Regions from separate parts of the Billgrantia sp. Q4P2 genome, predicted to be linked through region 2. Evidence: predicted binding sites of a transcription regulator. Region 2 holds the regulator's gene; each other region holds the start of a gene.
What was found. The regulator sigma-54, encoded in region 2, starts transcription at its own class of promoters, with help from an activator protein. The targets are predictions, from matches to a motif close to TGGCACNNNNNTTGCTNT.

Region 1 (7,496 bases), on a different contig from region 2:
TTGTGGATCAGCTCCTGGTCGAGGCGATCCTTGATGTTGCGGCTGGTGACGTACTTGCCGTCGCGACCGGCGAAGGGCGAGTCGTTGACCTGGAAGGTCATGGACACGGTGGGCTCGTCCACCGACAGCGGCGGCAGCGCCTCGACGGCGGCCGGGTCGCACAGGGTGTCGGAGATGGAGAGCTCGTCGATGCCGGTAATGCAGACGATGTCGCCGGCGGTGGCCAGTTCGGTCTGCACGCGCTCCAGGCCCATGTGGGTCATCACCTGGCCGACCTTGCCCTTGCGCGTCTTGCCGTCGGTGCCGATCACCACGATCTGCTGGTTGGGCCTGACCGAACCGCGCTTGATGCGGCCCAGACCGATGACACCTACATAGCTGGAGTAGTCCAGCGCCGAGATCTGCATCTGGAACGGGCCGTCCTGCTCCACGGCAGGCGGCTCGACGATGTCGACGATGGCCTGAAACATGGGCGACATGTCCTCGGCCAGCGATTCCGGGTCCATGCCGGCGATGCCGTTGAGCGCCGAACAGTAGACGATCGGGAAGTCGAGCTGCTCGTCGGTGGCGCCGAGGTTGTCGAACAGATCGAAGATCTGGTCGATGACCCAGTCGGGGCGTGCACCGGGGCGGTCGATCTTGTTGACCACCACGATCGGCTTGAGGCCTTGGGCGAAGGCCTTCTGTGTCACGAAGCGGGTCTGCGGCATGGGGCCGTCAACGGCGTCGACCAGCAAGAGCACCGAATCGACCATCGACATCACGCGCTCCACCTCGCCGCCGAAGTCGGCGTGTCCGGGGGTGTCGACGATGTTGATATGGAAGTCGCGGCCGTTGCCGTCCTGCCAGCGAATCGCGGTGTTCTTGGCCAGGATGGTGATGCCGCGTTCCTTTTCCTGGTCGTTGGAGTCCATGATGCGCTCCTGACCCTCGGCCTTGCGGTCCAACGTGCCGGACTGGCTCAAGAGCTTGTCGACCAGCGTGGTCTTGCCGTGGTCGACGTGAGCGATGATGGCAATATTGCGCAAACTCTCGATACGAGAGGGGGTTACAGCTGTGTTCATAGGGTGTGACTCATCAACAGGTGCGCACCTATGTACACATCGATAGGACGTACCCTAGGCGCGGGGTAGGGGAGTGGTGGCGCATTGTACAGATAAGCGGCGAAGGGGAATAGCACAACCTCGTCATAAGGCACTTCTCAGCCCGGGGCGTGGCTGCCCCCATGCGCTCGAGGCTGCCCGGGCAATATTCCCGGCCAGCAAAGCTGGGCACAAGTGGGACAACGTGGTGCGATGAAATTCAGCAAGGGAACTTTGATGACACCTTTCTACACTTATCCACACAGTTTGTAACGATGTTTCCCGAGCGGCCCTCCCGTGGTGGAGCCAGAGCCATGACCTTATCCAGTGTCATTTTCGATGCACGTGCCGCGGGAGCGAAACTGCCGCGTAACCTGGTCATCTTCGAGCAGGCCGCCCGGCGCTGGCAGGGTGGCTATGAGCTGCTGCTGGTGGATGATACTGGAGATCGCCGGCTGCCAGCCTTGGCTCAGCGCCACCAAGCCACCCTGCTATCGTGCAGTTCCTCTACCTTGGGCAGCCGCCTCAATGCCGCGGTGCGTGCGAGCCGCGGGGAAGTCTTGCTATTTCCCGGGCTAGGGGATCGTCGCGTTGCCGACTGGCTGAGCCAGCGTCTGATCGACGTGGAGCTGGACAGCCACTGGGACGCTGCCGTCCTGCCGGTACGCCGTCACAGCTGGATCCGCTGGTGGTGGCTGCTCCAGGGTCCTTCGCCATGCGATACCTTCTTGGTGGCGCGGCCCTGGTTCGAGCGCATCGGTGGCTTCGATCCGCAGTTGGGGAGCGATGCGCTTCCCGATCTGCTCGAGCGGCTGCGGGCATGCCAAGCTCGCGTGTCGATCGAGACCGCATGAGATTGATGTCTTTTTTGCACTGTTTTAGTGCGAGGCAGTATTGATTGCACCAGTATGGCGCCTTGTGGAGAGCCCTGAGGGGGCTGAGTGAGGTCAATCGAGCAGGCTTGGTGCAGTGCGATACAGTACGGTGCAAATTAATCTTTCGAAAAAACAGGTGATTACTATTTTGCTGGGCTTGCATGGTGCATTTTTGGCATGCCTCCTGCATTCGTATGGGCAGCTCGCCATGCTTGTGCATGGCGAACGTGGGCAGCAGGCCCACAGCGTGTTACAACAGGCGCTGCAACGAACCCGCGCCAGTGGACTTCAGCCAAACAAATCGAGCCACAGCTCAAACGGAGGACACACATGTCAGCCAAGACTCTCGCCCTGATCGAAGAACATGACGTGAAGTGGGTAGACCTGCGCTTCACCGACACGCGGGGCAAGGAACAACACGTCACCATTCCGGCCCGTGACGTCAACGAGGAATTCTTCGAGAACGGCCAGATGTTCGATGGCTCCTCCATCTCCGGCTGGAAGGGCATCAACGAGTCGGACATGATCCTGCGTCCGGAAGACGGTACCGCCTTCCTCGACCCGTTCACCGAAGACGCGACCCTGGTGCTGCGCTGCGACATCATCGAGCCGGCGACCATGCAGGGCTACGAGCGCGACCCGCGCTCCATCGCCAAGCGCGCTGAAGCCTACCTGCAGTCCACCGGCCTGGGCGACACGGCTTTCTTCGGCCCCGAGCCCGAGTTCTTCATCTTCGACGAAGTGCATTGGAAAGCCGATATCGAAGGCGCCATGTACAAGATCACCTCCGAAGAGGGCGCCTGGGCCACCGACCGTCAGGTCGAAGGCGGCAACCTGGCGCACCGTCCGCGGGTCAAGGGTGGCTACTTCCCGGTACCCCCGGTCGACAGCTTCCATGACATTCGCGGCGCCATGTGCAACACCCTGGAGGCCATCGGCCAGACCGTCGAGGTGCACCACCACGAGGTGGCCAACGCCGGCCAGAACGAGATCGGCGTCAAGTTCAACACCCTGGTGAAGAAGGCCGACGAAGTCCAGGAAATGAAGTACGTGATCCACAACGTGGCCCATGCCTACGGCAAGACGGCCACCTTCATGCCCAAGCCGCTGGTTGGCGACAACGGCAGTGGCATGCACGTGCACCAGTCCTTCTGGAAGGATGGTCAGAACCAGTTCGCTGGCGATCAGTACGCCGGCCTGTCCGAAATGGCGCTCTACTACATCGGTGGCATCATCAAGCACGCCCGTGCCCTGAACGCCTTCACCAACGCTTCCACCAACTCCTACAAGCGTCTGGTGCCGGGTTTCGAGGCGCCGGTAATGCTGGCCTACAGCGCCCGCAACCGCTCTGCGTCCATCCGCATTCCCTACACGGCAAGCCCCAAGGGCAAGCGTGTCGAGGCTCGCTTCCCCGACCCGACCGCCAACCCCTACCTGGCCTTCGCCGCCATGCTGATGGCCGGTATCGACGGTATCAAGAACAAGATCCATCCTGGCGACGCCATGGACAAGAACCTCTACGACCTGCCTCCGGAAGAGGGCAAGCTGGTACCGACCGTCGCCAGCAGCCTGGACCAGGCGCTCGAGGCGCTGGACGCGGATCGTGCTTTCCTCACCGAGGGCGGCGTGTTCACCGACGACATGATCGACGCCTACATCGAGCTGAAGATGGAAGACGTCGAGCGTATCCGCATGACCACGCACCCGATCGAGTTCGACATGTACTACAGCTGCTGATACCGCAGCTCGGACGGCTGGACGAGGCTTGCCTTGCCAGCCGGCTCCGCCAAGGGGCTCCGCATCGCGGAGCCCCTTTTTTGTCGTACACTGAGTGGCGAAAGATTGCCGGGAAATACGTTCATTGGCACATCGGCCGGCCGACAGTTGAGCTGCGCGGGTCGCCATCGAAGGAGAGTCCTCATGGGCAAGGCGATCGTGCTGTGTCTGCTGGGCCTGATACTGGCGCAGGGGGCGCTGGCCACGACGATCTATCGCACCACCGATGCTCAGGGCAACGTGATCTTCACTGACGACCCCAACCGCGGCGGTGAGCCGGTGGAGCTGGCACCACTGACTGTCATCCCTTCGCGCGTCGAGGAGCCCCGGGCCGAGCCGCCACGCGTCGAGGGCGTTGCCCCCCGCATGGACGAGGCGCCGGGCCAGCCCTTCATGCCCTATGACACCTTCCGCATCCGCTCGCCGGAGCACGGGGCGGACCTTCCCGCGAGCCATGCCGGCAACCTGCAGGTGGAACTGGCCATCGAGCCGGAACTGCGCCCCGACCACAGCGTGCGGCTGCTGGTCGACGGCCGAGTGAGCCAGACCCCCATGCATACCCGAGCCTTCATGCTCAACGATCTCGACCGTGGCGAATACGTGCTGCAGGCGGAGCTGCTCGACGCCCAGGGGCAGATACGCCATCGCAGCCCGCCGGTCACCTTCCATGTGCAGCGAGGCTATTGATGCTGCCGCAGGGTGGCGGCTGATTCGAGGCGCTCTGCCCCAATCTGACCATTACCCCCTCTCTTGCTTCGCCCGCCCTGGACCGCGATGCACCAAGGCGGGGGAGGCGCATGCTCCCTGGCATGGCAGTTTATCTGCTTGTGCACCATTATAGTGCATGAGGATGCGCTGCGTTCGCCCTGAAACGGCGCCATGCCGCGCCGGGAAGGGTTGGCGCGTTTCTTGCTTGGAATGTTGAGTCCTGAGTGCTGCCTGGCTTCGGGCGGTGGTTGCGGCGATCCCAACGATGCGCCATGACGATGCACATACTGCTTCATGCACCCCTGCATTCACCAAGGGAAGGTCGTAAATGTATCGACGCCTGATGGAACACCTCACCACGGCGGTGCTGCTGCTGGACGATGAGCTGCGGCTGAGCTGGATGAATCCGGCGGCCGAAGCCTTGCTGGCGGTCAGTCTGGGGCGGGTGAAGGGGCTTGGCCTGGCGACGCTGCTGGCCGAGGACGATGGCATGGGCGAGGTACTGGCCAAGTCCCGCGACGACCAGCACCCTTTCACCCAGCGTGAGGTAAGGCTGGCGCTGCTCGGCGGCGCCGCGGTCACGATCGATTATACGGTGACGCCGCTGTCGACGGCGGAACTGCTGGTGGAGATGGAACCGCGCGACCGCCTGCTGCGGATCTCTCGCGAGGAGGCCCTGCTCAACCGTCAGGAGGCGATCAAGGTGCTGTCACGCGGCCTGGCCCATGAGGTCAAGAACCCGCTGGGCGGGATTCGTGGCGCCGCGCAGCTGCTGGAGCGCGACCTCGACGACCCCGCCCAGCAGGAATTCACCCGCATCATCGTCGAGGAGGTCGATCGTCTGCGCGATCTGGTCGACAGCATGCTGGGGCCGAACAAGCTGGTGCGCCATGAGCCGCTCAACATCCACAAGGTACTGGAGCGGGTGCGCACCCTGCTGATGGCCGAGACACCGTCGGTGGTCATCGAGCGCGACTATGACCCCAGCCTGCCGGATTTTCCCGGCGACGAGGCCCAGATGATCCAGGCGGTGCTCAACGTGGCGCGCAATGCCGTGGAGGCGATGACCGAAGCCGGCACCGAAGCCCCGAGCCTATTGTTGCGCACCCGGGCACGCCGCCAGTTCACCCTGGGCGCGGAGCGGCATCGCCTGGTTTGCGAGGTGGCCTTGATCGACAACGGCCCCGGCGTTCCCGAAAGCCTTCAGGAAACCCTTTTCTATCCCATGGTATCGGGGCGTGCCGACGGCAGTGGGCTGGGGTTGTCCATTGCCCAGGGCATCCTGCATCAGCACCAGGGGCTGATCGAGTGCGATTCCCGCCCCGGTCATACCGAGTTTCGACTGCTTATTCCATTGGAGAGGCGCCATGACTGATGTCGCACGTGTCGCGGTGGTCGACGACGACCGCGCCATTCGCTGGGTGCTGGAGCGCGCCCTGGCTCAGCCCGACCTCGAGGTCGAATGCATCGAGCGGGCCGACGTGGCGCTCAGCCGCTTGCTGGACGATCCCCCCGACGTGCTGGTCACCGACATTCGCATGCCGGGCATCGACGGCCTCGACCTGATGTCGCGAGTGCGGGAAGTGCACCCCGACCTGCCGGTCATCGTGATGACCGCCCACTCCGACCTCGACAGCGCCGTGGCCTCCTATCAGGGCGGCGCCTTCGAATACCTGCCCAAGCCGTTCGACGTCGACGAGGCGCTGGCCCTGGTGCGTCGTGCCGTGGCCCATGCCCGCGAGCGCAAGCGCCCGGTGAGTGTGCCCGAGGGGCTGGACGCCGAGATCATCGGCGAGGCACCGGCGATGCAGGAGGTGTTCCGTGCCATCGGCCGCCTGTCACACTCGCACATCACGGTGCTGATCAACGGCGAGTCGGGTACCGGCAAGGAGCGGGTGGCCCGCGCCCTGCATCAGCACAGCCCGCGTTCCACCCATCCCTTCATTGCCTTGAACATGGCGGCGATTCCCCGCGACCTGATCGAGTCCGAGCTGTTCGGCCACGAGAAGGGCGCCTTCACCGGTGCCACGGCAAGCCGCCAGGGGCGTTTCGAGCAGGCCAACGGCGGCACGCTGTTCCTCGACGAGATCGGCGACATGCCCGCCGAGACCCAGACGCGGCTGCTGCGGGTGCTGGCCGACGGCGAATTCTACCGGGTCGGTGGCCATACGCCGGTAAAGGTAGACGTGCGCATCATCGCGGCCACCCACCAGAACCTGGAACGGCTAGTGGAGGATGGTCGCTTCCGCGAGGACCTGTTTCATCGCCTCAACGTGATCCGCGTGCACCTGCCCAAGCTGGCGGAACGGCGCGAGGACATCCCACGGCTGGCGCGGCATTTCCTGGCCGAAGCCGCCAAGGAGCTCGCCACCGACATCAAGGTGCTGACCAAGGACGCCGAGGCTCACCTGACCCGGCTGGCCTGGCCGGGCAACGTACGCCAGTTGGAGAACACCTGTCGCTGGCTGACGGTCATGGCCTCGGGGCGCGAGATCCTGATCGAGGATCTGCCGCCGGAGCTGCGCCAGGGGGAGGACAGCGAGGTCGCCAATGGCGACTGGCGTGCTGCCTTCCGCGACTGGGCCGACCGTGCCTTGGCGGCGGGCCACACCCACCTGTTGGAAGAGGCGGTGCCGGACTTCGAGCGCATCCTGATCGAGACCGCGCTCAAGCATACCGGCGGGCGCAAGGGCGAGGCCGCCGAGCTGCTGGGCTGGGGCCGCAATACCCTCACCCGCAAGCTCAAGACGCTGCTGCCCTCACTGGCGGAGGATTGATGCACTAGTCATCAGTTTCGAAAGGCCGAGCTTCAGAGGGCCCGGTCTTTTTTGGTGGATTATCGTAGCCGTGGTCATAGGGCCCGCGGCAGTGCCAGAATGAAGGCTTCAGGAGGAAGCCCATGACGCAGATGCACTGGCAGCAATTGCTCGACCCTTCCCGGCTGCACGGAAAGCCCACCAGCGGCCGTGACGAGATCGGCCGCAGCCCGTTCCACAAGGATCATGATCGTATCGTCTTCTCCGGCTCGTTCCGGCGGCTGGGGCGCAAGACCCAG
Region 2 (7,496 bases):
CGCCCGAGGAGCGCTGGCAGCTCGACACCGAAACCTTGCACTTCGACGCCAACGTGGGGCATGCCTGGAGCGACACGCCCGCCCTGCTGCAGCAGCCGCCACAGCACATGCGTGGCGAGCGCTTCGACGCCTGGATCCATGACAATCGGGCACGTTTGACCGACAATGTGCGCGGCCATCACCCCCCGGAAGGCGCACAGCCGGGGCAGGCCGAAGCCGCCAACCTAGAGGATTTCACGCCATGAAGCGATGCAAGCTCCCGACCGTCCGAATGCCACTCACCCTGGCGCTGGTTGGCATGGCGTTGATCGGTCTTGCAGGTAGCGGTTCGGCCATGGCGCAGCAGCGTGACGCCGACCAACCCGTCGAGGTCGAGGCCGATCGACTCGACCTCGACGACCGCGCCGGCACCGCGGTCTATACCGGCGATGTCGACATCCGCCAGGGCACCATGCGGCTGACCGGCGACCGAGTCGAGTTTCAGCGCAATGCGGCCGGCGAACTCTCCCGCGCCACGGCCCGCGGCGAACGCGCCTACATCGAGCAGCAGCCCGACCCCGACCAACCCGTGGTCCGCGGCTGGGGCCGCACGATCGTCTATCACGTGGCCGAGCGGCGCGTGGAGCTGATCGACCGCGCCGAGCTGCACCAAGGGGGCGACACCTTCGACGGTGGCTACCTGGAGTACTTTCTCGACCGCCGCGTCGTTCAGGCCCGTGCCGAGGGGGAAGGCGTCGAGGGGCGCCAGCGTATCCGCATGACCCTGCAGCCGGAGCGCTGAAATGGCGAAGAAGACCCTGCAAGCCCGAAATCTGGCCAAGAGTTACAAGCGCCGCCGCGTGGTACACGACATCAGCCTCGCCATCGAACAGGGCTGCGTGGTCGGGCTGCTTGGGCCCAACGGGGCAGGCAAGACCACTTCGTTCTACATGATCGTCGGTCTGGTCAAGGCGGATGCCGGCGAAGTTCATATCGACGATCTGGATCTCTCGCACAGCGCCATGCACGAGCGAGCCCAAGCCGGAATCGGCTACCTGCCCCAGGAGGCGTCGATCTTTCGCAAGCTGTCGGTGGCCGACAACATCATGGCCATTCTCGAGACGCGCAAGGATCTCGACCGCCATGGGCGACAAGCAAGGCTCGAGCAGCTGCTGGAAGACTTCCATGTCACCCATATTCGCGACAACCTGGGCATGAGCCTGTCCGGCGGCGAGCGGCGGCGGGTCGAGATCGCCCGGGCGCTGGCCACCGAGCCGGCCTTCATCCTGCTCGACGAACCCTTCGCCGGGGTCGACCCAATTTCGGTGGGCGAGATCAAGGGGATCATTCGCCAGCTGAAGGCGCGCAACATCGGCGTACTGATCACCGACCACAACGTTCGCGAAACCCTCGACATCTGCGATTCGGCCTACATCGTCGGTGACGGCCAGATCATTGCCGAAGGTGACGCCGAGGCCATCCTTGCCAACAGGCGGGTACGGGAAGTTTATCTGGGCGAGGATTTTCGCCTGTAGCGCAATCCAGTGCATTATGCAAGCATTTGATCTTTATTTAAAATATTCTAATCAGGCATAAATATTGCCGATGGCATGCATATTGCAGTCAATTCTCTTGCAAGTCGCTGCCGACCGGTCTAGGGTAGAGTTTTCCGGCAGATGAGCCCGTTATTCTCATGGCCATGAAAGCATCCTTGCAACTGCGTGTCGGCACCCAGCTGACCATGACCCCCCAGCTGCAGCAGGCCATTGCCCTGCTGCAGCTCTCGACTCTCGATCTACGCCAGGAAATCCAGCAAGCCCTGGAATCCAACCCCATGCTGGAACTCGACGACGGCTTCGGCGAACAGGCCGTCGGCGAAGCCCAGAGCGATGACTGGGCCAGCGAAATACCCAGCGAACTCTCCACCGACAGTGACTGGACGGATACCTACCCCGATCATGGTTCGAGTTCCGGCGGCGCTACCGGCGAAGGACCGGATTTCGAGCGCCAGGCCTCGGAGCAGACGCTGGCCGGCCACCTGATCTGGCAATTGGCGATGACCGATCTGAGCGACCGCCAGCGCATTATCGCCGAGAGCCTGATCGATGCCGTCGATGGCGCCGGCTACCTGTCGCAGGCGCTGGAAGATATCCGCGACGGCCTGCGCCAGCAGGGGCTCGAAGGCCTACCCACCCGGGAGGTCGAACAGGTTCTGTTGCGCCTGCAGCAGTTCGAGCCCACCGGCGTGTTCGCCCGCGATCTGCGCGAGTGCCTGATGCTGCAGCTGGCCGCCCTGCCCGACGATACGCCGCTGCTGCCACAGACCCGTCGCCTGGTGCGCCAGTTCCTCGAGGCGCTGGCTGCCGACGACCGTCGCCTGCTCAAGCGCCGCCTGGGGCTGGACGACGATGCCCTGAATGAGGTCATTGCCCTGGTTCGCTCGCTGGACCCACGCCCCGGTAGCGCCTATGCCGAAGTGGGCAGCAGCTACGTCACCCCGGACCTGGTTGCCTATCACGACGAATCAGGCTGGCGCGTGGAACTCAACGCCGAGGCCCTGCCCCGGCTGCGCATACAGCCCGATTATGTCGCGCTGGTGCGGCGCGCGGACAAGAGCCAGGACAACCAGTTCCTCAAGGATCACCTGCAGGAAGCGCGCTGGCTGATGAAGAGCCTCGCCAGCCGCAACGATACCCTGCTGCGGGTGGGGCGGGAGATCATGGCACGCCAGATCGAGTTTCTCGAGCAGGGCGAAGAAGCCATGAAGCCCCTGGTGCTGGCCGACATCGCCCAGGCCGTCGAGATGCACGAGTCGACCATATCGCGCGTGACGACACAGAAGTTCATCCACACCCCACGCGGCGTGTTCGAGCTGAAGTATTTCTTTTCCAGCCACGTAGGTGGCAACGGCGACGGGGACGCCCACTCCAGCACGGCTATTCGTGCCCGTATCCGCAAACTGATCGCCGACGAGCCACCGCGCAAGCCTCTTTCCGACAGTCGCCTGGTGGATCTGCTGGCAGAGAGCGGTATCGAGGTGGCACGTCGCACGGTAGCCAAGTATCGTGAAGCTCTGGGAATTCCCTCCTCGAGCGAGCGCAAGCGTTTTCGCTGATGCCTCGACGTAACGCTGACGCTGGGCAATCGTCACTTTCGAGGGGGTTTGCAGGACAGCAAAAAGGGTTACAATCGAGCCACCACCCGAAGGACGAAGGAGCTTGTCATGCAAGTCAACATCACCGGCCATCATGTTGAACTGACCGATCCACTGCGTGACTACGTGAGCGAAAAGCTTAGCCGCGTCCAGCGCCATTACGACAACATCACCAACGTGCAAGTGACGCTCTCGATCGAAAAGGAGCGTCAGCAGGCCGCCTGCACGCTGCATGCCGCCGGCGCCGACCTTCATGCTGAAGCCTCCGATCCGGACATGTATGCCGCCATCGATGCGCTGACAGACAAGCTCGACCGCCAACTGGTCAAACACAAGGAAAAGGCCCAAGCGCGCGCCCAGGGCGCCGGCATTCGCTGAGCTGCCATGACACTGGAAACCATCCTGCCCCCGGAACGCGCGCTGTTCGACGTTCCCGGGGGCAGCAAGAAGAGGGTGCTGGAGTTCTTCAGCACCTTCATAGCGCAGAACACTCCTAGCCTCGACAGTCAGGAGGTCTTCGGCAGACTGGTCGGTCGTGAGAGACTGGGCAGTACCGGGATCGGCAATGGCGTGGCCATCCCCCATGCCCGTAGCCCCCACTGCCATAGCCCGGTGGCCGCCTTTCTCAAACTGGCCGAGCCCATCGACTTCGACGCCATCGACGGCGAGCCAGTCGATCTCGTCTTCGTGCTGCTGGTGCCCGAGGAGGCCGACGACACGCATCTGTCGTTGCTGAGCCAGGTGGCGGGCGTGATGAACGACGCCGATACGCGTGCGGGGCTGCGCAAGTGCGCGAGCCAGCGTGAACTCCACGAGCACCTCATCGAAGCGATCCGACGACAGTCCTCGGCCTGACTTTTTCTACTCGCCGTTCGGCCGGCCCCTGATCAGGAGAACCGTCATGCAGCTTGTGATCATCAGCGGCCGTTCCGGCTCCGGCAAGTCGATCGCACTGCAAGCGCTCGAGGACATCGGCTACTACTCCATCGACAACCTGCCGGCGATGCTACTCGGATCTCTGGTGGATGAACTGCGCAACTCCCCCACGATCCAGACCTCGATCGCCGTCAGCATCGACGCACGCAACCTGCCCCATGCCCTGGAGCGCTTCCCACGGCTGCTGGAAGAGCTACGCACCAAGCAGGTCGACTGCCAGATCATCTACCTGACCACCGATGCCCGCATTCTCCTCGAACGCTACTCCGCTACCCGACGTCGCCATCCGTTGACCCGTGGCCGGGACATGACCCTGGGCGAGGCCATCGAATCCGAAGACGCGACGCTGAGCGACATTCGCAACCTGGCGGACCTGATCATCGACACTTCGCGGTTGTCGGTTCATGACCTGCGCGGGCGCATCACCGAGCAGGTGGCCAGCCATCGCGCCGAGCAGTTGACCCTGACCGTGGAGTCGTTCGGCTTCAAGGGCGGCGTTCCTCTCGACGCCGACATCGTCTTCGACGCTCGCTGCCTGCCCAACCCCTACTGGGACCCGCGCCTGCGCTCGGCCACCGGCAGGGAGCCCAGTATCGTCGAGTTCCTGGAGCAGTATCCCATTGTCCAGGAAATGCTCGACGACATCATCGCCTGGGTCGAACGCTGGCTACCGGCCTACCGCGATACCCACCGCAGCTATCTGACTGTCGCCATCGGCTGCACCGGCGGCCAGCATCGCTCGGTTTACCTGGCCGAGCGCCTCGCCAAGCATCTGGCCCAGCAACAGCCCGACGTGCGCCTGCGCCATCGCGAACTCGGTATCCACACTCCGGTCACCGCCGTACAGGAAGAGACCGAAGAGACGTCTGAACGCAAGGAAACTTGAGCGTGCCCTGCCGCAAGCTGACCCTGACCAACAAACGCGGCCTCCACGCCCGAGCTGCCACCAAGCTGGTACAGTGCTGCCAGCCCTTTCGCGCCCGCGTATTCGTCAACCGTGGCCAGCAGCAGGCCGATGCCAGCAACATCATGGCACTGTTGATGCTGGGCGCCCCCTGCGGTACCGAACTCGAGGTCCGTGCCGAAGGAGATGATGCCGAAGCGGCGCTGGAAGCCATCGAGGCGTTATTCGATGCCCGCTTCGAAGAGGATAATTAGGGGAATGGCTGCGCTCGGCCATGCGGCGTTGAAGCCCTCCTCGCAGTGCTCATTCAGGTTCCCTAAACTCCGCCTGCTCATCGGGCTTCGCCTGGCCTGACCATCGCTCGCTCATTCCCGCGAACCTTGCGGTAAGGCCCATATCCGTTTCAGCTACCTGCCACTGTCATCTCGCCGACCAACCAACTGCCGGTGTGAATGCTGCCGCGGGTGTCGATGTCGCTGCCAACGGCCTGCAGCCCCTTGAACATCGCCTCGAGATTGCCGGCGATGGTGAACTCCTCCACCGGATACTGGATTTTCCCGTCCTCCACCCAGAAGCCCGCTGCACCACGCGAGTAGTCACCGGTTACGCCGTTGACGCCCTGGCCCATCAGCTCGGTGACCAGCACGCCGCGACCCATACGCGCCAGCAGCTCTTCGCGCGAGGCAAGCGGCGCCGTGATGCGCAGGTTGCGCGCGCCGCCAGCATTACCCGTGGTCTGCATGCCGAGACGTCGGGCACTGTAGGCCGACAGCATGTAGCTGGCCAGGCGGCCATCCTCGATGAAGACGTTGTCGCGGGTCTGCACGCCATCGTTGTCGAAGGGGGAACTGGCCATGGCGCCGCGCTCCATGGGACGCTCGCCGAGGGTGAACCAGTCGGGAAACAGCGCTTCTCCCAAGCGGTCGCACAGGAACGAGGCCTGACGATAGAGCGAACCACCGGCAATGGCACTCATCAAATGACCGACGAGGCCGCTGGCGACGGTGGCATCGAACAGCACCGGCAGGCGACCGGTGGCCGGGCGCCGGGCTCCCAGGCGCTGGAGGGTGCGCTCGGCCGCCTTCCTGCCCACCTCCTCGGCATCACGCAGATCCCGTGGGTCACGCGCGCTGGTGTAGTCGTAGTCGCGCTGCATGCCATTCTCGTCCTCGGCAATCAACATGCAGGAGAGCGAATGGCGGCTGCCGCGCTGACTGCCGACAAAGCCGTGGCTGTTGGCGTAGACCCGCACCCCTTCACCGCTGGAGAGCGAGGCTCCTTCCGACTGGCGGATACCGCTCTCGGCGCGGCCGGCCGCTTCGCAGGCCAGTGCCAGTTCGATGGCCTGCTCGGTGGAGAGCGGCCAAGGGTGGTGCACGTCGAGATCCGGCAGATCCGTGGCCATCAGCTCGGGATCGGCCAGCCCTGCGGCGGGGTCTTCACCGGTGTAGAGCGCGATGGCCACGGCCTTCTCCACGACCTCGCGGATCGAGGCTTCACCAGCATCGGTGGAAGAAGCGCTGCCCTTGTGTCCACGCAGGTAGACCGTCACGGCGATGCCCTGGTCGCGGGAAAGTTCGACGGATTCCACCTCGCCTTCGCGCACGCTGATACCGATCCCCTGATCGACGCTGGCCCCTACCTCGCAGGCATCGGCCCCCAGGTGTCTCGCCAGGGCCAGTGCCTGCTCGGCACGCGACTCCAGCAGCGCCTGCTGGGCGGCGGCATCGAAAGCCTTGCTCATGTGTCTCTCCCTCGTTCACCGGTCGTGCCGGTCTCCGTACGTGTCTGTTCCCGTCGTGGCACGACGGACTGATATACTGCTGTCATCGAACCTATTCATCTCCCGATGGCCAGGCTAGCGCTGACCCTCTCACTACTTGGATGCGGCATGACCCAGGATATTCCCTCCCCCTCCGACGAAAGACCCAGCAAGTCCCAGCTCAAGCGGGAAATGCACGCCTTGCAGGCGCTGGGCGAGCAGATCATCGCCATGAGCCCCGCCGAGCGGGCACGCTTCCCGTTGTCGGAAGACATGCTTGCCGCCGTCGAGGAAACCTCTCGCATCCGCTCCCACGAGGGGCGCCGGCGCCACATGCAGTACGTCGGCAAGCTGATGCGACGCGAGGACCTCGAAGCGATCCAGGCCGTGTTCGACGAAATCGAGCAAGAGAATCGCCACCGCGATCTCGCCTTTCATCGCCTCGAGAAGTGGCGCGATCGCCTGATCGAAGAGGACGACGGCGCCGTCGAGGCCTTTATCGAGGAGCATCCCGACGTCGATCGCCAGGCGCTGCGTCAGCTGATCCGCAACGCCAGGAGCGAGCGCGAACGCGGCAAGCCCCCCGCCAATGCGCGCAAGCTGTTCCGGCTGATCCGCGATACGGCCGGTTTGTGAAAGCGCAGGAGCAGGACACAGTCTGCGACCGACCGCCTGGCTTCACGGGGCCGCGGCGGCAGGCTTCCGAGGAGGCGCTGTAAACCCTTCCCTGGGCGCTACCTACGCCATCCATGGCGTAGGAC
Region 3 (7,496 bases), 190 kb from region 2:
GACGTTGCTGCCTTCCAGCGCGCCACTGGTGAGGAGGGCTTCATCGTCGGCTTCCAGCGCCGCGACCTCCCCCTCGGCATTGGGCGGCATACGGAACAGGCCGTCGTCGCCGCGCAGCAGGTTCCGCTCCGGCGTGACCAGCTTGAGCCGGCCCACGTCGACCAGGGCTTCCGGCCCTTCCCCTTCGCCGATGGCGCTGAGGGTACCGTCGGCACCGATGGTCACGCTCGAGCCCAGTGGCACGATGATGGGGCCGCCTTCGCCGATTACCGGGCGGCCCACTACGGTCACCAGGCCATTGCCATCCACCTCGAGGTCACCGCGCCGGGTGTAGGCCTCGGTACCGTCGTCGGCCTGCACGGCGAGCCAGGCGTTACCCTGCAGGGCAACGTCCAGCTCACGGCCGGTGCGCGTGATCGGCCCGGGGCTGAAATCGCTGCCCGGGGTGGTGGCCGCTACCGAGACACGGGTCGGCAGAGCTCCGTCACCCTGCACTGGCACGGCGCGCATGGCATGCAGCTGGGCGCGAAAGCCGCTGGTAGAGACGTTGGACAGGTTATGACTGACCACCGCCTGCTGGTCCATGCTCTGCTTGGCCCCGCTCATGGCGGTATAGAGGATGCGGTCCATGATTCAGGCTCCGTCCCGGCTTAACGCAGGTTGATCGCGGTTTGCAGGAGTTCGTCCTGGGTCTTGATCGTTTGCGAGTTGGCCTGGTAGGCGCGCTGCGCCACGATCATGTTGACCAGCTCACGGGCCATGTCGACGTTGGAGGTCTCGACGGCGCCGGAGACGATACCACCCAGCAGACCGGTACCCGGGGCACCGATCAGCTCCTGGCCCGATTCGTTGGAGGCGCGCCATACGTTATCGCCGGCAGGCGTCAGGCCCTCGGGATTGCGGAAACTGACCAAGGAAATTTGACCGGCGGGGCGCGACTCCTCGTTGGAGTAGTTGCGCATGATCACGCCATCTTCGTTGATGGTGATGCCCACCAGGGTGCCGGAGGTGTAACCGTTCTGGGTCAGGCTGCTGACGGTGGAGGTGTTACCGAACTGGGTGGAACCGGCGAGATTGAGGTCGAACTCAAGATCCAACGGCTCACCATTGAAGAATTCATTAGTAGGAAACTGTATACCAGCAATCGCGCCGTTAGCCCCTACGTTGCCTCCGCCATGTACAAGCTTACCGTTGGCATCGAACTCCAACGTGTACGTAGTAGCAGTATCAGGAGTCGCCCCACCCAAGGCTTGTCCATCCAGCGTCATCTTGGCGGTCCACTCATTGGAACCGACCTTCTCGTAGTAGACCGAGATATTGCGTGGATTGCCCAGCGAGTCGTAGACGGTGAAGTTGTTCGAATAGTGGTAATCGATCGATACCGGATCGCCATTCACGTCACGGGCCTCGACTGTGCTCATGTCGTCGGAGCCCGGCTGCATGCGCGCATCCAGATTTAGCGTAGTGCCGACACGTGTCGTGGCACTGGCGGCCAGCTCCTCGGCGGAAACGTTCAGCGGCACCGGCTGGCCACCCACCTGCACCTGGCCGGCGGCATTGAGGCCATAGCCCATGATCTGAAAGCCCTGGGCGTTGATCAGGTTGCCTTCCGAGGTCATCGAGAGCTGGCCATTGCGCGAATAGACCACCTCGCCGCTGGTGTCCATGTAGCGAAAGAAGCCATTGCCGGCCACCGCCAGGTCCAGGTTGCGGTTGGTGGACTCGATGTTGCCTTCGTTGAAATTCTGCAACACCGCAGAGACCCGCGTACCCAGGCCGACCCGGGAATTGGCGAAGACGTCGGAAAACTGGACGTTGGAGCCCTTGAACCCCACGGTCTGGGAGTTGGCGATGTTGTTGCCGATCGCCCCCAGTTTCTGCGACTGGGAGTTCAGGCCGCTCAATGCTTGTGAAAAGCTCATGTTTCGTTCCTCTGCCTACCGGCTGTATTTGCCGCTATGCGCGGTTCTTTTAGTAAGCACTGCACGAATGCCTGCACGAGTGTATCGCTGCGTTGCGCGGTGCTCGGCTATTCGTACAGCACTTCCTTGATGCTGTGTTAATGGATGAAGAATCAGAGAATCTGCTTGACCTGGTCGAGGCCGACCTGACCATAGACGGCACCCAGGTCCAGCCTCACGCCACCGTTCTTGTCGGGCGGCGTCACACCGCCGACCACGGCGTAGTTGAGGGTGCTGGCATCCAGCGCCTTGTCGCCGCTGGTGGCCTCGATGCGCACGCGATAGGAGCCCGAGGCGGCTGCCTCCCCCTCGCTGGTGCGGCCATCCCAGGTGAACGATTCCACCCCGGCCTTGACCGGCCCGATGTCGTAGCGGTTGATCACCTGGCCACTGGCGTTGGTGATCACCACGCGCACGTTGTCGGCCGACTGGGGCAGCTCGATGCCGAACGGGGTGGTATGCAGCTCGCCATCATCGCCATGTTCGAGTAGTAGGCGATCGCCCGGCACCAGCACGCCCTGCCCGATCAGGGCGGTCGCCTGCAAGGTCTGGCCGGCGTTCATCTGGTCAGTGATACCCTTCAGGGTCTTGTTGAGATCCTCGATGCCGCTGACCGTATTGATCTGGGCCAGCTGCGTGGTCATCTCATGGTTATCCATGGGATTGAGCGGATCCTGATGCTGCATCTGGGCGATCAGCAGCGTCATGAAGTTGTTGCGCAGCTCGGCGGACTGGCTGGCATCGCGGGCGGAAGGGCCACCCTGGTTCAGGCGTGTAACGACGTTGGCGTCGATGGTGTTGGACATGACGATCAGCCCTCGCCCAGCGTTAGTGTCTTGAGCATCATTTGCTTGCTCGTGTTCATGACTTCGACGTTGGCCTGATAGGAGCGCGATGCCGAGATCATGTTGACCATTTCATGCACCGGCTCGACGTTGGGCATGGTTACGTAACCCTCCTCGTTGGCCAGCGGGTGCTCGGGGCGATACTCCATGCGCAGGGGCGAGGGGTCCTCAACCACTTCGCGTACACCGACACCGCCAATGCCGTGGCCACCCTGCAGGCGCGATTCGAACAGCACCTGCTTGGCCCGGTAGGCTTCGCCGTCCGGCCCGGCCACGCTGTCGGCGTTGGCCAGGTTGCTGGCGGTGACGTTCATACGCTGCGACTGGGCGCTCATGGCCGAGCCGGCGATATCGAACACGGAAAACATCGACATGGTAAGATCTCTCTCCGTCTGATCCGGTCTGTTATTCCGGCTGCATGGCGTTCTTCAGCCCCTGGATGCGGCTGTTCATGATGGTCAGCGCCGCCTGATAGCGCACTGAGTTGTCGGCAAACTGAGTACGCTCGCGATCCATGTCCACGGTATTGCCGTCCAGGCTCGGCTGGTCGGGAACGCGGTAGAGCAGCTCTTGGGAGGGCGCCGCCATGGCCTGGCCCGACAGGTGCCGCTCGGAGGTACGTGCGAGCGATAGCCCGCCGCCGGTCGTGCGCCCCTGCTCGACCGCCTTCTTCAGTTCACTGGCGAAATCGATGTCACGCGCCTTGTAGTTCGGCGTATCGGCATTGGCAATGTTGCTCGCCAGGATCTGGTGACGCTGCTGGCGCAGGCCCAGCGCCTGCTGGTGATAATTAAAGGCGGCCTCGAGCTGGTCGATCATGCCGGCACTCCCCGTCCAAACCCAGTGGATGACATGCGGAACTTCTTGAGGTTGAAGAATAGCGATGCCCCTGTCATTTCAATGGCAGGAACAGGCCGGTTTTCCTTGTTCATTTCCACTGTTTCAGCCTGGCGCGGCCAGCTAGAATCCTGCCATTACCCTCATGCTGGACGGCCTTGCCCCATGCGTTTGACCCGCCTCGCCCTGTTGCCACTGCTGTCGCTGGCCGGTTTGCTGGCGATACCGGCAGCCTCGGCCGATGACACCGAGCTGCTGCAAGTCGTGCACGGCTTCCTGCACGAGGAGGCCAGCGCGCTGGGCGACGAGCTCGTCATCGAACTGCATCCCCCGTCCGCCAGGCTGCCGGCCTGCGAATCTCCCCAGCCCTTTCTCACGCGCCCGGGCGAAGCCCCCCTTGGCCGCGTCTCCGTCGGCGTACGCTGCGGCAGCGACGGCCGCCAGGTACGCTACCTGCAGGCAGAAGTCGGCGTGATGGGTGAATATCCGGTACTCGGCGCCCCGCTTTCCCCAGGCGAGACCGTGCGCCGCGATCAACTGATCATGCACTCAGGCAACCTCGCCGAGTTGCCAAACCGAACCCTGCTCGACGTCGACGAGATCGTCGGCCAGATGGCGACGCGCGCCCTCGCCCCCGGCCAGCCGCTGCAGGCCCATCAGTTCCGCAGCCTGCCGCTGGTGGAGAGAAACCAACGCGTCGTGGTCGAGGCCAGGGGTACGGCATTTCGCGTTTTGCGAGAGGGACAAGCGTTGGAACCGGGAGGACTCGGCGACCGGATCCGGGTTCGCTTCGATAGCCGCGAAGTCGTGACGGCAGAGGTGGCCGGAGAGGGCGTCCTTGTCGTAGACTTCTGACACTGACCGCTGCGCGTTGACGCAAGCACACCAGGAATGGCACGCGCATGTCCGCCTGAGACACTTGCGCCCGCAAACAGGCCTAAAGTTATCCAGCGCGCTGCCGATAGCAGGTGAAAGCATCCGGTCATGAGGCCATTATCGTGAAGATCAACAGCCAGAATCCCCTGACTCGCCCGACGCAGACGACACCGCGCGAGGAGACTCAGCCAGTCAAGGGCGCCACCCCCTCAGGGCAGCAGGAGCCCGGCCCCTCGGCGGCCACCCATCTCAGCCATCAGGCTGCCGATACCTCGCGCGACGTCGATATGGCGCGGGTCGAAGAAATTCGGGAAGCCATTCGCGAGGGGCGGCTGGAAATCCGTGCCGACCGTATTGCCGATGCCCTGATCGAATCCCTGACAGCGGAGCGCGGTGGGGAATGAGCCTGGCGAAGCTTCTTCAGGAACAGCAGCAACGTCTGGACGGCGTCATTGGACTGCTCCAGCAGGAGCGCACCTTGCTGGCCGATGCGAAAATCGATGGCAACGTGCTCGGCGACATCGCCGCACGCAAGCAGGCGCTACTGGCGAAGCTGGAAGCCAGCGAAACCCTGCGTCAAAGCGTGCAGCAACGGCTGGGCTATGCCAGTGGAGCGGAAGGTGCACGTCAGGCGGCAGCCGACGCCGGCTGCGAACACGCCTGGACACATACCCTGGAGCTGACTCGTGAAGCTCAGCGCCTCAATGCACTGAACGGCAAGCTGGTGGAACTGCGCATGGAGCAGAACACACGCCTTCTGACGTTCATCCATGAAGCCGCGGAAAAGACCGTCTATCGCGCCAGCGGGCGCGTTGCCGCCCAATCGGGGCACATCAACGCCTCGGTTTAAGCCGCTCCCGGCCGCCTCTCTCGCACCCCTTCTTCCGCCCCGCCTTCACGAGTTCAGCGATTCAGCGATTCAGCGATTCAGCGATTCAGCGATTCAGCGATTCAGCGATTCAGCGCATTATTGCCGGCCGGCCAGTGAGGCCGGCCGATAGTGATAGTACGTGCTCGCTGCGCGCCAGCAAGGCAACGTCCTCGCAACCGCGCACCCCCTACCCGTTGTCGGGTCCGTTACCACAGGCTGTCGATCAGATCATCATCGCAGGTAGTGATCACCACGGTATTGCGCCCATCAGCCTTGGCCTTGTAGCTTGCCTCGTCGGCACGAGCGAGCACGACTTCGACGGATTCGTCGCCCTCCTGCAGCGCCGTGACCCCCATGCTGAGCGTGATGCTGTAGATCTTGCCCTCGTTGGTCACAGTGACCTCGGATACCGCGCGACGCAAGGATTCGGCGATCTCACCCGCCTGCTTGAGCGTGCAGCTGGGCAACAGGACCGCGAATTCATCCCCTCCCTGGCGTGCGACGTGGTCGCTGCGCCGCACTTCCCAGGCCACCACCTGAGCGACTCGCCGCAGCATTTCGTCACCCAGGGCATGGCCACCTTCATCGTTGATCGGCTTGAAGTGGTCGAGGTCGAACAGAATCAGCACCGAGGGCGTGCCGGTCTTGGAGTATTCCGCCAGCGCCTCTTCCAGGCGCCGCTCGAAGCCACGCCGATTGAGCAGCCCGGTCAGCGGGTCGTGCTCGGCCTCCCAGCGCTGGAGCGCCTCCTGCTGCCGCCGCTCGGTGATGTCCTTGACCATGCCCACGAATCCCAGCGACTGTTCATTGCCTAGCACTTGGCTGGCATGCACTTCGACCCAGAGCGTAGCACCGCCAGGATGGAGGAAACGCAGTTGGCGCACGAAGTCGCTGCCGGTCGCCAGGGTATGACGCCACATGTCTTCGGTGCCCTGCTTGTCGGCGGGGTGAATACGCTCCCACCACTCCCTGGCGCTATGCATCGCATCGAGCCCGAGCAGTTCGAGCAACGCCGGGTTCAAGTAGTTGAGGCGACCTTTCAGATCCGCCACGAACATGCCGATGGGTGTCGAACCCAATACCGCATCGAGAAATGCCTGGCGATCGCGCAAGTGTTCGAGCGCTGCCAGCCGCTCATGCTCCAGCCGGTTGAAGCTACTGGCCACCTGACGCAGCTCGTGCATGCTGGTAGAGAGTTCGAGGTAGCGCCTCTCACCCGCCCCGACCTGGGCGATCTGCCGCTCGAGCCGATGCAGGGGGCTCAGCAACCGCCTGACCAGCAAACGCATGGTGACCAGCATCATGATGGCCAGTACCAGCCAGGCCCACCACAGCCGCACCAGAAAATCGCCCAGCGGCACCCGGACCTGAGCCTGGGGCACCGCCACCTTGACGACCCAATCTGCCGGCCAGATCTGACGATACGACATGAGAATCGGGGGGCCGCCACCACTCTGGCTAACCGTCTCGCCTTGCCAGCCGTCCAGTGCGAGCTGCAGCGTCGCAGAGTCGTCGAAGGCTTCACTCAGGGTCACCGACGGCTGGCGCCGCGGATGAAAGAGCAGCTCACCCGCTGCGGTGAGTACCGACACGTAGCCATCCTCACCCAAGCGGATCCTCTCCAAACGACGGAACAGGCCACCGTGAGTAAGATTGATCATGCCGCCGACCAGGCCGGCAAAGCTTCCCTGCTCGTCGAAGCGAGGCACCAGCATGAGCACCAGGGAATCACCGCTCGCCCTGCCGATGAAGGGCTGGCTCACGTATGGCCATGGCGAATGACGAACCAAGCGGAAATATTCCGTGTCGGCAGTTTCGAGTCCCACTCGCCCCGGCACGACAGGCCAGTCCGCCACGACGCGACCGCCAGCGTCGGTCACCATCAGGCCCTCGAACCACTCCAGCAGCACCTGGTTGCTCGCCAACCGGGACGACAACTCTTCCATTTCCGCACCGCGCATGCTTTGCTCGAGCCGTTTCAGCGCACCCAGCCTCCCCTCGACCTGCTCGGCCAGGTCATCGGCGATCAGCTGCGATTCGTAGCGCAGATGAGCAAGATTGACTTCATCGACGAGCCCCTTGCCGAACTGCCAGGCCAGCACCAGT

Region 1: a site for sigma-54 is predicted at 2,131-2,148, ahead of glnA (glutamate--ammonia ligase). Genes of this name have one in related genera too.
Region 3: a site for sigma-54 is predicted at 3,684-3,701, ahead of flgB (flagellar basal body rod protein FlgB). Genes of this name have one in related genera too.

The regions. Positions count from the first base shown of each region.
Region 1 is NZ_JBRBAI010000014.1:25,351-32,846, forward strand. Features, by position in the region: gene typA (translational GTPase TypA) at 1-1,064, opposite strand, end outside; gene ACUY1T_RS19360 (hypothetical protein) at 1,397-1,936, shown strand; gene glnA (glutamate--ammonia ligase) at 2,288-3,694, shown strand; gene ACUY1T_RS19370 (DUF4124 domain-containing protein) at 3,878-4,420, shown strand; gene glnL (nitrogen regulation protein NR(II)) at 4,770-5,816, shown strand; gene ntrC (nitrogen regulation protein NR(I)) at 5,809-7,218, shown strand; gene ACUY1T_RS19385 (deoxyguanosinetriphosphate triphosphohydrolase) at 7,341-7,496, shown strand, end outside.
Region 2 is NZ_JBRBAI010000002.1:335,864-343,359, forward strand. Features, by position in the region: gene lptC (LPS export ABC transporter periplasmic protein LptC) at 1-245, shown strand, start outside; gene lptA (lipopolysaccharide transport periplasmic protein LptA) at 272-781, shown strand; gene lptB (LPS export ABC transporter ATP-binding protein) at 783-1,514, shown strand; gene ACUY1T_RS04440 (RNA polymerase factor sigma-54) at 1,673-3,094, shown strand; gene hpf (ribosome hibernation-promoting factor, HPF/YfiA family) at 3,203-3,511, shown strand; gene ptsN (PTS IIA-like nitrogen regulatory protein PtsN) at 3,518-3,988, shown strand; gene rapZ (RNase adapter RapZ) at 4,035-4,955, shown strand; gene ACUY1T_RS04460 (HPr family phosphocarrier protein) at 4,958-5,227, shown strand; gene pmbA (metalloprotease PmbA) at 5,377-6,717, opposite strand; gene yjgA (ribosome biogenesis factor YjgA) at 6,865-7,371, shown strand.
Region 3 is NZ_JBRBAI010000002.1:143,842-151,337, forward strand. Features, by position in the region: gene ACUY1T_RS03480 (flagellar basal body rod protein FlgF) at 1-630, opposite strand, end outside; gene flgE (flagellar hook protein FlgE) at 651-1,922, opposite strand; gene flgD (flagellar hook assembly protein FlgD) at 2,075-2,767, opposite strand; gene flgC (flagellar basal body rod protein FlgC) at 2,773-3,180, opposite strand; gene flgB (flagellar basal body rod protein FlgB) at 3,212-3,625, opposite strand; gene flgA (flagellar basal body P-ring formation chaperone FlgA) at 3,809-4,498, shown strand; gene flgM (flagellar biosynthesis anti-sigma factor FlgM) at 4,642-4,923, shown strand; gene ACUY1T_RS03515 (flagella synthesis protein FlgN) at 4,920-5,369, shown strand; gene ACUY1T_RS03520 (diguanylate cyclase) at 5,597-7,496, opposite strand, start outside.